4 regions of the Candidatus Pantoea soli genome follow, and region 3 is predicted to be linked to each of the others. Evidence: riboswitches for the same ligand, from Rfam matches in the RefSeq annotation. Region 3 holds a riboswitch; each other region holds the start of a gene.

Evidence for each region. Region 3 has a riboswitch for thiamine pyrophosphate ahead of thiB (thiamine ABC transporter substrate binding subunit). Riboswitches for the same ligand answer to the same signal wherever they lie in the genome.
Region 1: it holds a riboswitch for thiamine pyrophosphate, as region 3 does, so the genes downstream of both, thiM (hydroxyethylthiazole kinase) here and thiB (thiamine ABC transporter substrate binding subunit) in region 3, are expected to answer to the same signal.
Region 2: it holds a riboswitch for thiamine pyrophosphate, as region 3 does, so the genes downstream of both, D8B20_RS19120 (FAD-dependent oxidoreductase) here and thiB (thiamine ABC transporter substrate binding subunit) in region 3, are expected to answer to the same signal.
Region 4: it holds a riboswitch for thiamine pyrophosphate, as region 3 does, so the genes downstream of both, thiC (phosphomethylpyrimidine synthase ThiC) here and thiB (thiamine ABC transporter substrate binding subunit) in region 3, are expected to answer to the same signal.

What each region holds. Positions count from the first base shown of each region.
Region 1 is NZ_CP032702.1:2,414,890-2,418,396, reverse strand. Features, by position in the region: gene ahpF (alkyl hydroperoxide reductase subunit F) at 1-1,148, shown strand, start outside; gene D8B20_RS11240 (hypothetical protein) at 1,202-1,405, opposite strand; TPP riboswitch at 1,712-1,808, shown strand; gene thiM (hydroxyethylthiazole kinase) at 1,842-2,627, shown strand; gene thiD (bifunctional hydroxymethylpyrimidine kinase/phosphomethylpyrimidine kinase) at 2,624-3,424, shown strand.
Region 2 is NZ_CP032703.1:378,623-382,129, forward strand. Features, by position in the region: gene D8B20_RS19110 (thiazole synthase) at 1-502, opposite strand, end outside; gene thiS (sulfur carrier protein ThiS) at 505-702, opposite strand; gene D8B20_RS19120 (FAD-dependent oxidoreductase) at 686-1,630, opposite strand; TPP riboswitch at 1,752-1,871, opposite strand; gene D8B20_RS19125 (6,7-dimethyl-8-ribityllumazine synthase) at 2,026-2,463, shown strand; gene D8B20_RS19130 (YMGG-like glycine zipper-containing protein) at 2,647-2,856, opposite strand; gene D8B20_RS19135 (DUF2256 domain-containing protein) at 3,148-3,315, shown strand; gene D8B20_RS19140 (sugar porter family MFS transporter) at 3,327-3,507, opposite strand, start outside.
Region 3 is NZ_CP032702.1:703,655-707,161, forward strand. Features, by position in the region: gene thiP (thiamine/thiamine pyrophosphate ABC transporter permease ThiP) at 1-926, opposite strand, end outside; gene thiB (thiamine ABC transporter substrate binding subunit) at 902-1,888, opposite strand; TPP riboswitch at 1,935-2,028, opposite strand; gene sgrR (HTH-type transcriptional regulator SgrR) at 2,064-3,507, opposite strand, start outside.
Region 4 is NZ_CP032702.1:224,417-227,923, forward strand. Features, by position in the region: gene thiE (thiamine phosphate synthase) at 1-251, opposite strand, end outside; gene thiC (phosphomethylpyrimidine synthase ThiC) at 254-2,173, opposite strand; TPP riboswitch at 2,265-2,365, opposite strand; gene rsd (sigma D regulator) at 2,488-2,994, opposite strand; gene nudC (NAD(+) diphosphatase) at 3,085-3,507, shown strand, end outside.

The DNA of each region.
Region 1 (3,507 bases), 1.7 Mb from region 3:
TGATGGCGATTCTGAACCCGCGCATCAGCCACACGGCAATTGACGGCGGTATGTTCCAGAATGAAATCACCGAGCGCAATGTTATGGGCGTGCCGGCGGTGTACCTGAATGGCAACGAGTTTGGTCAGGGCCGCATGAGCCTGGCAGAAATTGTCGGCAAGGTTGACACCAATGCGGATAAGCGCGCCGCGGAAGAGCTGAACAAGCGTGCCGCTTACGACGTGCTGATTGTCGGCAGCGGCCCGGCAGGTGCAGCGGCAGCCATTTATTCTGCGCGTAAAGGCATCCGTACCGGCCTGATGGGCGAACGCTTCGGCGGCCAGGTGCTGGATACCGTAGACATTGAAAACTACATTTCGGTGCCGAAAACCGAAGGGGCGAAACTGGCAGGTTCACTGCGCGCACACGTCGACGACTACGATGTGGACGTGATTGATACCCAGAGCGCCATCAAGCTGATTCCTGCGGCGAAAGAGGGCGGCCTGCACGCCATTGAAACCGCCTCTGGCGCGGTGCTGAAATCACGCAGCATCATCATTGCCACCGGAGCACGCTGGCGCAACATGGGCGTACCGGGTGAGGAGCAGTATCGCACCAAAGGCGTAACCTACTGCCCGCACTGCGATGGCCCGCTGTTTAAAGGCAAGCGCACCGCTGTCATCGGCGGCGGTAACTCCGGCGTTGAAGCTGCTATCGACCTGGCCGGGATTGTCGAGCACGTTACGCTGCTGGAGTTCGCAGGTGAAATGCGCGCCGACAAAGTGCTGCAGGATAAGCTGCGCAGCCTGAAAAACGTAGATGTGATTCTGAATGCGCAGACCACGGAAGTAAAAGGCGACGGCAGCAAAGTCACCGGCCTGAGCTATATTGATCGCACCACGCAGACCAGCCACGACCTTGCCCTCAGCGGCATTTTCGTGCAGATTGGTCTGCTGCCGAATACCGGCTTCCTTGAAGGGGCAGTGGAGCGCAACCGCATGGGTGAGATCATCATCGATGCAAAATGCGAAACCAGCCTGAAAGGGGTGTTCGCGGCCGGTGACTGCACCACCGTGCCGTACAAGCAGATCATCATTGCCAGCGGTGAAGGAGCGAAAGCGTCACTCAGCGCCTTTGATTACCTGATCCGCACGCAACCGGCTGAATAAGATTTTGCGATAGCCACGCAACCGCCCCGCAACCTGTGTTGCGGGGCTTTTTTTTATCCCAGCCAGCGCCGCGCCTGCGCATCACTGATATCGCGATAATAGATTTTCTCTATCCGCGCCCCGCAACGCTGGCAGCGTGCGGTGATGTGCGTGGCAAGGCCGGCGCGGCTGCCGGGACGCAGGGCGCCTTTGCGGGAAATCCTGATGCGATGCCAGCGGTGGCCATGGGGAATCAGACTAAACAGTTTTGACAACATGCAGATATCCGGAGCAGTGAGGCCAGTGAAGAATGTCCGGAGAGGGATTAGGCCGTTTTCTGCCGCGCCGCAGTTTGACGCGCATCAAACCGAGAGCAGGTGAGGAAAAAATAGCCGGTTTTGCCCCTGTTCAATCACAATAGCGCTGCGGAGACCCCTCTGCGCAGACAGGCTTTTTTGATCGGCACCGCGGTTTACGCATTTCCGGCGCACGCTTCAACCTGATCTGCGCCCGCTTTCTGGCCAGCACCCACATGATTTACAAGCCGATTCGCTGCGATTATGCTGGTGACGCGCGCGCATTGCGTGCATGACTCGGGGTGCCCTTCTTTGTGAAGGCTGAGAAAAACCCGTATTACCTGATCTGGATAATGCCAGCGTAGGGAAGTCAGATGCCTGACCGCATTCGCCTTCTTGATCGCCGGTTAGGAGCGTTATGACACAGCCTGACCTTCTCTCCTCCGCGCAGCTTGCGCACTCACTGCTGCTGCTGCGTCAGCAGGCACCGCTGGTGCACTGCATGACCAACGATGTGGTACAAACCTTTACCGCGAATGTGCTGCTGGCGCTGCGCGCCTCACCCGCAATGGTGATTGATGCGCAGGAAGCGGCGCAATTTGCCGGCTTTGCCGATGCGCTGGTGATCAATGTCGGCACCCTGACGCGGGAGCGCAGCGCAGCGATGCTGACCGCCGTAAAGGCGGCGCAGCAGGCCGGCAAGCCGTGGACACTGGACCCGGTCGCCGTGGGCGCGCTGACATTGCGCACGGAATTCTGCCAGCAGCTGCTGCCGCTGCAGCCCGCCGCCATTCGCGGTAACGCCTCAGAGATTCTGGCGCTGGCACAGCAGTCGGCTGGCGGGCGCGGGGTGGACAGCGTGCACCAGGCGGATGCCGCACTCGATGCCGCCGCGGCGCTGGCGCAGCGTTACCGCACCCTTGTCGCGGTAACCGGTGAAGTGGATTACGTCACCGACGGCAGCCGGATGCTGGCTATTCCAGGCGGCAGTCCGCTGATGACGCGCGTGGTGGGCACCGGCTGTGCGCTATCGGCTGTGGTCGCCGCCTTTGCCAGCCTGCCGGGCGACAGGCTGCAGCATATCGCCGCCGCCTGTGGCGTGATGGCGCTGGCCGGCGAACAGGCGGCTCGCAGCGTGGCCGGGCCGGGCAGCTTTGTTGCGGCCTTTATCGACGCGCTGTGGACGCTGGAGGTAGCAGTATGAAACGGATCAACGCGCTGACCATTGCCGGCACCGATCCCAGCGGCGGTGCCGGGATCCAGGCCGATCTCAAAGCCTTCTCCGCGCTGGGTGCGTACGGCACCAGCGTCATCACCGCGCTGGTGGCGCAAAACACCTGCGGCGTGCAGTCGGTGTATCGCATTGCGCCGGAATTTGTCGGGGCTCAGCTGGATTCCGTGCTGGACGACGTGCGCATTGATGCGGCGAAAATTGGCATGCTGGCGGAAACGGCGGTGGTGGAGGTGGTGGCGGAGAAGCTGAATCGCGCCCGTTTGCCGTTTGTGGTGCTGGATACGGTCATGATTGCTAAAAGCGGCGATGCGCTGCTGGCACCGGAGGCGGTTGCCGCTATCCGCGAACGGCTGCTGCCGCAGGTGTCGCTGATCACGCCGAATCTGCCGGAAGCCGCCGCGCTGCTGGGGTGTGCCGTGGCGCAGGATGAAAAGAGCATGCTGCAGCAGGGCGCTGCATTGCTGGATCTGGGCTGCGAGGCGGTGCTGATGAAAGGCGGCCATCTGCAGCACAGTGAGAGCCCGGACTGGCTGATCACCCGCGCCGGCCGCCAGCGCTTCACCGCGCCGCGCGTCAATACCCGGCACACGCACGGCACCGGCTGCTCGCTGTCGGCGGCGCTGGCTGCGCTGCGACCGCGCCACAGCGACTGGGCCGCCACGGTGGAAGAGGCCAAAGCCTGGCTGCAGGGCGCGCTGCTGCAGGCGGATTCGCTGGAGGTCGGGAAAGGTATCGGACCGGTGCACCACTTTCACCGCTGGTGGTAGCGCTGCTGCCGCAAGGCGGACAGGGCTGTGGCGCGGGCGGAGGTCAAAACGCGTAACGCGCCCGCTGCGCTGCAGGCCGGGCA
Region 2 (3,507 bases), on a different replicon from region 3:
CGCGCATCGCCCTGAGACCATCCAGGTTGCGCAGCCCCTGACCGGACCCAATTGGCGCGCCCCACGGCATCAGCAGTTCGCAGCCCGCTTCCAGCAGCTTTTCACCGACAATGAGATCTTCCGTGGTGTAAGGAAATACCTGAAACCCGTCCTCACACAGGATGCGGGCCGCTTCCACCAGCGCAAACGGGTCCGGCTGCAGGGTGTCGGCATGACCAATCACCTCCAGTTTGATCCAGCGCGTATCAAACAGCTCACGCGCCATATGCGCAGTGGTGACCGCCTCTTTAACAGTATGGCAACCCGCGGTGTTAGGCAGAATACGCAGCTTCAGGCCGGTCAGCAGCTCGCGAAACGCCGCCCCGGCGGCGCCTTCGCGGCGCAGGCTGACGGTGATGATCCCGGTGCCGGAAGCCGCAATGGCCTGCTGCAGCACCGCAGGTGACGGGTAACCTGCGGTGCCCAGCAGGAAGCGGGAAGTGCCGGCAAAATCGTAAAACATCGTTATCCTCCCTGCATTGGTGACAGCACTTCCAGCTGACAGCCCTCTTCCAGCTGCAGGCTGTCATACTGATTTCTGGGCACAAACTGGCCGTTGACCGCGCTGGCGACACAGCCTGCATCAATCTGCTGTTCGGCCAGCAGCTCCCGCAGCGTGCGCGCCGTTGTTGTTATTTCACGGCCGTTAAGCTGAATATTCATTTATCACTTCTCCGGAAAGGCGCTGCATCAGCTGTTCTGCCAGCATCGGTGCCAGTAAAAAGCCGTGCCGATACAGGCCGTTAAGGTAAAACGTTTCATTGTGAAAATGGATTTCCGGCAGGTTATCCGGATAGGCCGGACGCAGTCCGCTGGCGCTTTCGATAATTCGCGCCTCGGCCAGCGCCGGGTGCAGCGCCCAGGCGGCACTCAGCAGCTCCATCATGGCGCGGGCGCTGATCGGGCTGGCATCCTGGCTCTCTACCATGGTGGCACCCAGCATCAGATGCCCGCCCTGGCGCGGCACCAGGTAGCAGGGAAAGCGGGGATGCAGTAAACGGATCGGGCGGGAAAAGTGCAGCTCATCGCTGTGCAGGATCAGCATCTCACCGCGCACAGCTCGCAGACGCGGCAGTGCGGGCTGCGCGTGAATACCCCGGCAGTCAATGATGCGTCCGGAGGGTGCAGTGGCGTCAAAGCATACGCCACGCTGCAGCAGGCGTTCGCGCAGTTCCGTCAGCGCTATGCGCGGATCGAGGTGCGCCTCACGGGCAAAAAACAGCCCGCGGGCAAAGCGCCCGTCCAGCGCCGGCTCCAGCTCTGCAGGATTCACCCACTGGTGCTGCTCTGTCATGCGGGCAAACCGCGTCAGCTCGTTGCTGTCCCGCGCTGGCGCAACCACCAGCGTACCGCGGTGCGCCACGCCGCTGACCCGCTGCTGCCACCACCCGGCGGCGTGTTGTCCCAGGCGAATGACATCCGCAGGGGCGCTTTCCGCTTCACACCAGGGGGCTAACATCCCGCCGGCAAACCAGGAGGCGGGACGGCGGGATGCATCGCCGAAAACCTCAACGGTTTCGCCTTGTTCAGCCAGCAGGGTTGCCACACAAAGACCGGCCACGCCGCAGCCCAGTACGCTCCAGCGGCTCACAATGCCGGTTCCGCAATCAGAAGGAAATTCACATCGGCCTCTCAGTGTTGACTGAGACCCGTGGATACAGGAGAAGGGATAGCGCGAAGGCAGGATGCCGCTCTGCGCCAGACAGCGCGTTACAGCACGCCGTCAGTCTTCCTACGCCAGTATCAACTGGGTCAGGTTCAAAGGGTCGCTGAACCGCGCAGTGCGCTATCAGCCTCTCAGTCTCTGTGGCGAGACTCCCCCGACGGCTCTATTTGTATTGCAGGCGCTGCCGGACGTCAAGCAGCGCGTCGGGCGTGGTGGATCGCACGCGCGACATGTGATATACCAGAATCACCTTGCCTGAGTGAAAAAAATCACAGATTTTTTATTCACTTATGCTTTTTTCAGCTACTTATGGAAGCCCTATGCATACCTTCAGAATCGCCTTTATTAAAGCGGGATGGCACAACGAGATAGTGAATAATGCGCTGGTGGGATTCCGCCAGGCCCTGGCAGAACAGCAGGTTGAACATCAGCTGAAAACCTTTGATGTTCCCGGCGCCTTTGAAATGCCACTGCTGGCAAAACGTCTGGCTGAAACCGGCAACTATGATGCGATTGTTTGCGCGGCGCTGGTGGTGGACGGCGGCATTTATCGCCATGATTTTGTCGCGCAGGCGGTTGTGGATGGCCTGATGAACGTGCAGCTGACCACCAATGTACCGGTGTTTTCGGTGTCGCTAACGCCGCACAATTTCCAGCCGGCAGAGGTAATTGAAAACTTCTATCGCGACCATTTCATTAAAAAAGGTCAGGAAGCCGCTCGCGCCGCGCTGGCTATTCATCAGCTTGTGGTGGAGTAAAGGCTGCAGCAGGATGATGGTATTACCACCCTGTACCGAATTTAAGCGAAATCTGTGCAGGGTTTATTGCGTACGGAAAAGCAATCTGGTTTATACGGTGCGGAAGGAAGCCGCGAAAACAATAAATGAATTTAACGGTTTCACTATTTATTAAAATAATGAAACCGTTGCAACAAACTAAAATTAGCGGCTTACTTCATGACCGATCAGGCCGCCAATGGCTGCACCGCCCAGCGTACCAAAGGTGCTGCCGCCAGTCAGAACAGCGCCACCCACGGCACCCACACCCGCGCCAATCGCGGTGTTTCGGCCACGGTGTGACATGCCACACGCGGTTACAGATAAGGTCACCAGTAATACCACGGCAATACTCAGGCTGCGTTTTAAAAGCATTAAAATCCTCATTACCATTAATGCTAATGGAATGTCATTATGTTAATTTGATTGTTGTTTGTGCGCCGTATCCCTGGCAGACGGTACATCGTCAGTCGGCAATATAATAGGCCGGCAAAAAGTAATACAGGTAAAAATTCCTATTTTAATGCGGCCCTGTTTGCACTGCTGCTTAATTAAGCAGTCGCACACGCGCTTTTATCGCGATGGAAGATTATTAGTAAAACGGCAATAAAACGTGCAGCTGAATGACAACGGCGGCAGCGAAGTAATGCGTGGAGAAAAAGGCGGATGAAGACGTTTAAAGGCAACAAGCAATCGCTGCCAGTGCGCTACTGCAAACAGTGTCACAAACCCATGACCTGGCGGAAAAAGTGGGAGAAGTGCTGGGAGCAGGTGCAGTATTGCTCGGAACGTTGTCGCCGTGAGGCAAAGCGCCGCACGGTCGACAACGAATAATCGCCGCAGGATTATGCCGCAGAAGACGCGTCTGCCGCCGCGTCACCGAAGCGTTCACGCATGTGCGTTTCAATTTGCTCCAGTGATTTGCCGCGCGTTTCCGGCAGCACCAGCATGACAAAAATCAGCGATGCCACGTTAATCCCGGCAAAAATGAAGAAGGCGTTATTGCCCACCAGCGACAGCAGCGGC
Region 3 (3,507 bases):
ACCGCCGCCAGCGGAGGCAGCAGTAGCAGCAGCGCCAGGCCAATCAGCAGTGCATCGGCCACGCGCGCCAGCCTGCTGTCCTGCGGATCGCGCCAGCCGCGCAGCGTCTGACTGCCCGGCGCGATAGCCTGACTGAAGCGCTGGCTCAGCAGCACCAGCAGCAGACAGCAGCCGAGCTGCAGCAGGGCCAGCAGCGCGGCGCGGCCAGGATCGTAATCAAAATTCAGTGCCTGATAGATGGCGAGTTCCAGCGTGGTGGCCTGCGGGCCGCCGCCCAGCGCCAGCACAGTGGCAAAACTGGCAAAGCACAGCATAAAAATCAGCGCGGCGGTGGGCAGGATCTGGCGGCGCAGCCACGGCCACTCCAGCCAGTGAAACAGCCACCAGCCGCGCATGCCCAGCTGGGCTGCCAGCTGCCGCTGCTCAGCGGGAATGCTCTCCAGCGCCTGCAACAGCATGCGGGTGGCCAGCGGCAGATTAAAGAAAACGTGCGCCAGCAGAATGCCCTGCAGACCATAGGGAGAGAAATGATAAGAGAGGCCGAGCGCGGCACAGAGCTGCGCCAGCCAGCCAGTACGCCCGTAAACGCTCAGCAGGCCAAATACCGCCACCAGCACCGGCAGCACCAGCGTCATGGCGCACAGGCGCAGCAGCAGGGCGCGGCCAGGAAAACGGCGGCGATAGAGCGCCCGGGCCAGCGGTATGGCAGGCACGACCGAGCACAGCGCAGAGAGCAGGGCCTGTTCAAATGAAAAGGCCAGTACATGATGCAGATAGCTGTCGCTCAGCAGCGCCTGCCAGTCGGTGGCGGGTGCGGCGGCAAGCAGCGCGCCAAATGCCAGCAGCGCCACCGCACACAGCAGCAGCGCGCTGAACGCCCCCGGAATCAGCCAGCCGGGCATTAACGGCTGACGGCCTGTTGCCATGTACGAATCCAGGCGGCGCGGTGTTCAGCGACCTCGGCAGGGGTAAACTGCAGCGCGTCAGCCGGCACCGGCAGCGTGGCGTAACCGGCGGGCAGCGCGGTTTTGATCACCGGATACATCCAGTTGCCGGTGGGTATCGTCTGCTGGAAGGCCGGGGACACCATAAACTGCATAAACTGCTGAGCCAGCTGCGGCTGCTGGCTGCCGGCCAGTCGGGCGGCCACCTCCACCTGCAGATAATGTCCTTCGCTGAACGGCGCGGCTGCATACTGATCTTTCTTCTCTTCGATCAGATGGTAGGCGGGTGATGTGGTGTAGCTCAGCACCAGATCGCCTTCGCCTTTCAGAAACAGGCCGTAGGCTTCACTCCAGCCTTTGGTGACCGTTACGGTTTTGGCCGCCAGCTTTTGCCAGGCCTGATCCGCATGTTCGCCAAACACTTTCTGCATCCACAGCAGCAAGCCCAGCCCCGGCGTGCTGGTACGGGGATCTTCATAGATCACGCGCCATTTTTCCGGGCTTTCTGCCAGCTCCCGCAGGCTTTTGGGCGGATTTTTCAGTTTGGTTTTGTCGTAAACGAAGGCGAAATAGCCGTAATCGAACGGAATGAACGTGCTGTTGTGCCAGCCATCCGGCAGCTGCAGAGTGCGGGTATCTACCTGGCTGGGAGCGAACAGGCCGGTTTGTTCCGCCGCCTGGACCAGATTGTTATCCAGGCCCAGCACAATGTCGGCCTTGCTGTTTTTGCCTTCCATACGAACCCGGTTAAGCAGGGAAACGCCATCTTCCAGCGCCACGTATTTCAGTTCGCAACCGCACTGCGCTTCAAAGGCTTTTTTTACCGCCGGGCCGGGGCCCCATTCAGCGGCGAAGGAATCGTAGGTATAAACGGTGAGGACAGGTTTGGCAGCAAGCGCCGGTGCGCATACCAGCAGCAGCACGGGCAGAACTTTGTTTAACACTTTGCGCTCCTTGAGGAGAAGATAACGTTGAGTCGCAAAGGATCTGAGCAGCAGGCCTCTCAAATCCCTACGCCGGTACAAACCGGATCAGGTTCGACGGGTCTCTCTCAGCCAGTTATCCGGCACCCCGTTGAGAACGGCTTAGTGTAGTCACTTCTGTGACAGCGCGAAAGCCTCACAGATCCGGCGGGGCGAACCAGGCGGACTTGAAATCAAACCAGCCCAGCGTATTGAGGCGCACGCCACGCATGCTGCGCTGCCCTTCCAGCAGCAGCCAGTGATGGAACAGCGGATGCAGGTAGTTGTGGCTGACCAGCTGGCGGCTCCACTCCGCCAGCGGCAACGCATTGTCGCGCCAGCGTGCGGCATCGGCTGACCAGTCGAGCGGAACACAGTGCTGCATCAGCGGCAGCTCATACAGCTGCGCAAACAGTGCATACTCCAGCGGCAGGGTGAAATTGACGCTGCCCAGCCAGATATCGCTGTCGCCCGCGCCGGCATACCACTCTTCATAGCTGACTTCACGCGTTATCAGCGTGACACCCTGCTGCGCCAGCAGCGGGCGCAGCGCACTGGCAATGCCTTCGTGTTCAACGTGCTGGCTGTACCAGCTGAGCGTCAGCTGCGTCAGCCCCTGCGGTTTGCTGACGGGATCGAGATCGCGCCGGTGATGCCAGCGCGGCAGCAGGCCATAAGCCGGAAACCAGTAGCGCTGATAGCCCACGCCGGCATGATTCAGCAGCGCCACCGGATTCAGCAGATAGCTGACCCAGCGGCGGAAGTCGGCATCGCGTCCGCGTGCGGATCGCTGATCGTACAGCAGAAAGTAACAGCCTTCTTCCAGCCGGCTCTCCTCTGACTTTTCATCTGCGCTTTCCCCTTCCAGCTTTACACCGGCATAGACCAGCTCATCGCTGATCTCCGGTAACACCCAGATGGAGACGTCATCAATCAGCGCGCGGTAGCCAAAGTAGTCGTCAAAAGCGGCAATCTTCAGCTGCGTCTGCTGATTACGCACCACGCTGTAGGGGCCGGTGCCAACCGGCTGCGCTGCAAAGTTGGGCAGCGCGGGCCACTCGCGCGGCAGAATCATCGCACTGACGCTGCCCAGCAGCCATGGCAGCCAGCGATCCGGCTGGCTGAGATGAATATCCAGCGTCCACGGAGCCGGCGCGTGCAGGCGGACCAGATGGGAAAACAGCGGCTGGCTGCGCACCCGTTCCAGCGAGGCGATAACATCCTCCATCGCCAGTTCGCGGCCGTGATGAAAGCGAATGGCCGGGCGCAGAAAGAAGCGCCAGTGCAGCGGAGACGTTTGCTGCCAGTGGTGCGCGATATCCGGTTCAATTTCCCCGTTTTCCTCATTTACCCGCGTCAGGCCGCTGAAAATCTGCCGTGCCAGATGGGTTTCCGAGCGGCGCAGCGGCGAACCCGGCAGCAGGCTGGGCAGCGGACGGTAGTAAAGCACGCGCAGAATATGTTTGCCCTGCCGGAAGCTGCGTCCCAGATGGGCGGCAATCATCTGCCGCACCTGATGCTTATCGCCGACCAGCTGAACCAGCTGGTCAATCCGATCCTGCTCCAGCAGTTCGTCGGCGCGCTGCTGCTGCAGTGCCAGT
Region 4 (3,507 bases), 480 kb from region 3:
AGATGCACACCATAAGCCTGATACTGAATAGCCAGCCGCCAGTAATCGTTGATAAACAGGCGGGCACGATACTGTTTGCCGAGCGCGATGGCGGTACGCACCGCCTCCTCGACCTCATGCTCCTGACGATCTTTAATGCGCAGCTGGATAGTCCGCACCCCGGCGTCCAGCAGGCGTGCGATCCACGCCGTGCTGTCGACCACCGGATAGAGCCCCAGCTGCGGGGCGGTCGCGGGAAAAGCGTGTGTCATGATTATTCCTCTTTCAGGGCATCGGCGGCGTGATAGAGTTCGCCGCCGCGGCTGCGGAAGGCATCGGACATCTGTGCCATGCCGATCGCCACCGGCTGCGCCTCCGCTTCCTGGCGGGCAGCAAATTCCCGCACCTCCTGGGTGATTTTCATTGAGCAGAATTTCGGGCCACACATTGAGCAGAAGTGCGCCACTTTGCCGGACTCCTGTGGCAGTGTCTCATCATGAAAAGCGCGTGCCGTATGCGGATCAAGGGCGAGATTAAACTGATCCTCCCAGCGAAATTCAAAGCGCGCTTTCGACATAGCGTTATCGCGGATCTGCGCGCCGGGATGGCCTTTGGCAAGATCGGCCGCGTGGGCAGCGATCTTGTAGGTAATCAGCCCCTGCTTCACATCCTCTTTGTTGGGCAGGCCCAGATGCTCTTTCGGCGTGACGTAGCACAGCATGGCGCAGCCAAACCAGCCGATCATGGCGGCACCAATGCCGGAAGTGAAATGATCGTAGCCCGGCGCAATATCCGTGGTCAGAGGGCCAAGCGTGTAAAATGGCGCTTCGTGGCAGTGTTCCAGCTGCTCGGTCATATTGCGGCGAATCATCTGCATTGGCACATGACCCGGGCCTTCAATCATCACCTGTACATCGTATTCCCAGGCAATTTGCGTCAGCTCGCCCAGCGTGCGCAGTTCGGCGAACTGGGCTTCATCGTTGGCATCCTGCACTGAACCCGGACGCAGACCGTCGCCCAGCGACAGCGAGACATCGTAAGCGGCGCAGATTTCGCAAATCTCGCGGAAGTGCTGATACAGGAAGTTCTCCTGATGGTGCGACAGGCACCATTTCGCCATGATCGAGCCGCCGCGTGAAACGATACCGGTCAGGCGCTTCGCGGTCATTGGCACATAACGCAGCAGTACGCCCGCGTGAATAGTAAAGTAATCGACGCCCTGTTCTGCCTGCTCCAGAAGCGTGTCGCGGAAAACTGCCCAGCTCAGATCTTCGGCAATCCCGTTCACTTTTTCCAGCGCCTGATAGATGGGCACGGTGCCAATGGGCACCGGACTGTTACGCAGAATCCATTCGCGCGTTTCATGGATATAGCGGCCGGTAGAGAGATCCATTACCGTATCCGCCCCCCAGCGCGTTGCCCACACCAGCTTTTCCACTTCCTCTTCGATTGAGGAGCTGACCGCAGAGTTGCCAATGTTGGCGTTAACCTTCACCAGGAAATTTCGTCCGATAATCATCGGTTCCGATTCCGGGTGATTGATATTGGCCGGAATAATGGCGCGGCCGCTGGCCACTTCCTGGCGGACAAACTCCGGGGTGATATTTTGCGGCAGCTGCGCGCCAAAACTGTGGCCCGGATGCTGCTGTAACAGCACTTCGCTGCGAATGCGTTCACGGCCCATGTTCTCGCGCAGGGCAATAAACTCCATCTCGGGCGTAATGATGCCCTGGCGCGCATAGTGCAGTTGGGTAACCCGCCGGCCACGAATGGCGCGGCGCGGTTGGGGCAGGTGTTCAAAGCGCAGGTGGTCAAGGCCGTCATCGGCAAGACGCTGCTGGGTGTAGGCGGAACTTTGCTGGCGCAGCGTTTCGCTGTCGCCACGCTCTTCGATCCAGCCGGCGCGCAGTTTCGCCAGGCCGCGATGGACATCAATGGCCGCCGCCGGATCGCCATATGCGCCGGCGGTGTCATAGACCGGCACTGGTTCATTTTCGGCGTAATGCGGCTGATCTTTCGTACCGCCAGTGTGGGTAGGGCTGAGCTGGATTTCACGCATCGGCACCCGGATATCCGGCCGGCTGCCGGTGATCCAGATACGCGTTGAATTGGGGAACGCGGTTCCCTGCAGTGAATCAATGAATTCCTGCGCCCGGGCGCGTTGCTCGCGACGAGAAGGTTTAGCATCAGACATAGCAAATTTCCTGTCATTAAGGGGAAGTTGCTTGTCCGGAGTCCGGAAGGAGTAAGCGTGCCGTTACCGGCGGAACGCCAGCCACACGCTGATACTGACTACTCTTGTTCCCTTCGCAGGTACTAACCTGATCAGGTTCCGCGGATCCCGAATGAACGGTCTCAGCCCGATAGGGCACTCCGACAAGGTGTACGTCTCAGGGTGTCCGCTGCTGCAGCGACACCCCCAACGTTATGCCTCTGGCAGGCATAAAAAAACCCACTCAGCATAAGAGGGGTTTTCAGGAATCACAAGTTTTTTACCACCGCGCCGGCTTAAGCGGGACGGGCAATGGTGCTGTCGTTGGCGACCGGCGGGCGCGCCAGCTGGTTATCCCAGGCAAGCTGAATCAGTTTATCTTCCAGGGTAAAACGCGACTCCAGCGCTTCACCGACTTCCGACAGCGCCTGCTGGAAATCCACGCAGTTGTCGTCATTGATCGCCTGCTGCAGATGACTGTCATACAGCTGCATGATGCGGTCGGTGTTGCTCTCCAGCGCCGGAAAAATCTGTGCGGACGCAATCATCGGGCTGTCGCCTTCCATCTCTTTGATGATGCGTTCATAAATACCAAAGTGGCCAGCAGAGAGATAGTCGACCAGATAGTGACAGAAACCGTCCAGCGCCTCTTCATCCAGCGCGCTCAGCGCTTCTTTGTGCGGCTTCATGCCAATTAAAGCGTAGTAAGCAACAAGCAGTTGCCGGCGGTCGCGCAACCAGGCGTCGACGAATTCATTACCGCCACCTACACGCCTGGTCAGGTTATCTAACTGGGTAAGCATACGGGACTCCAGGTGAGTTATAGTTGTTTATTACACACACTTAACAGCATGATTTCAGCGTGCCATTTGACGCTAAGGACAACGATTAAGATGCAACGTGAGATCTCAAGCGTAGACGCTGGCTGGTGGATTGTCAGCTCGGAACAGAAACTTTGGTTGCCGCAGGGCGCGTTGCCGCATGGCTTAGCCGCAGAATTTGGTCTGGTGGGCTGTCAGGGACTGCAGATCGGCGAATGGCTGGGGGAAAATGTCTGGCTGATACGTGAAGCGCGTCCGGAAAGCATGGCCTCTGTTCGTCAGCTGATCGACGAAGATGTCGGCCTGTTCCAGCTGGCCGGACGCGGTGTGCAGCTGGCAGAATTTTACCGTTCGCATCGCTGGTGTGGATACTGCGGTCATGAAATGCAGTTCAGTAAGCGCGAGTTCGCCTGCCTGTGTCACCACTGCCATGAACGCTACTATCCGCAGATTGCGCCCTGCATTATCGTGGCGATCCGCCGCGGTGAAGAGATC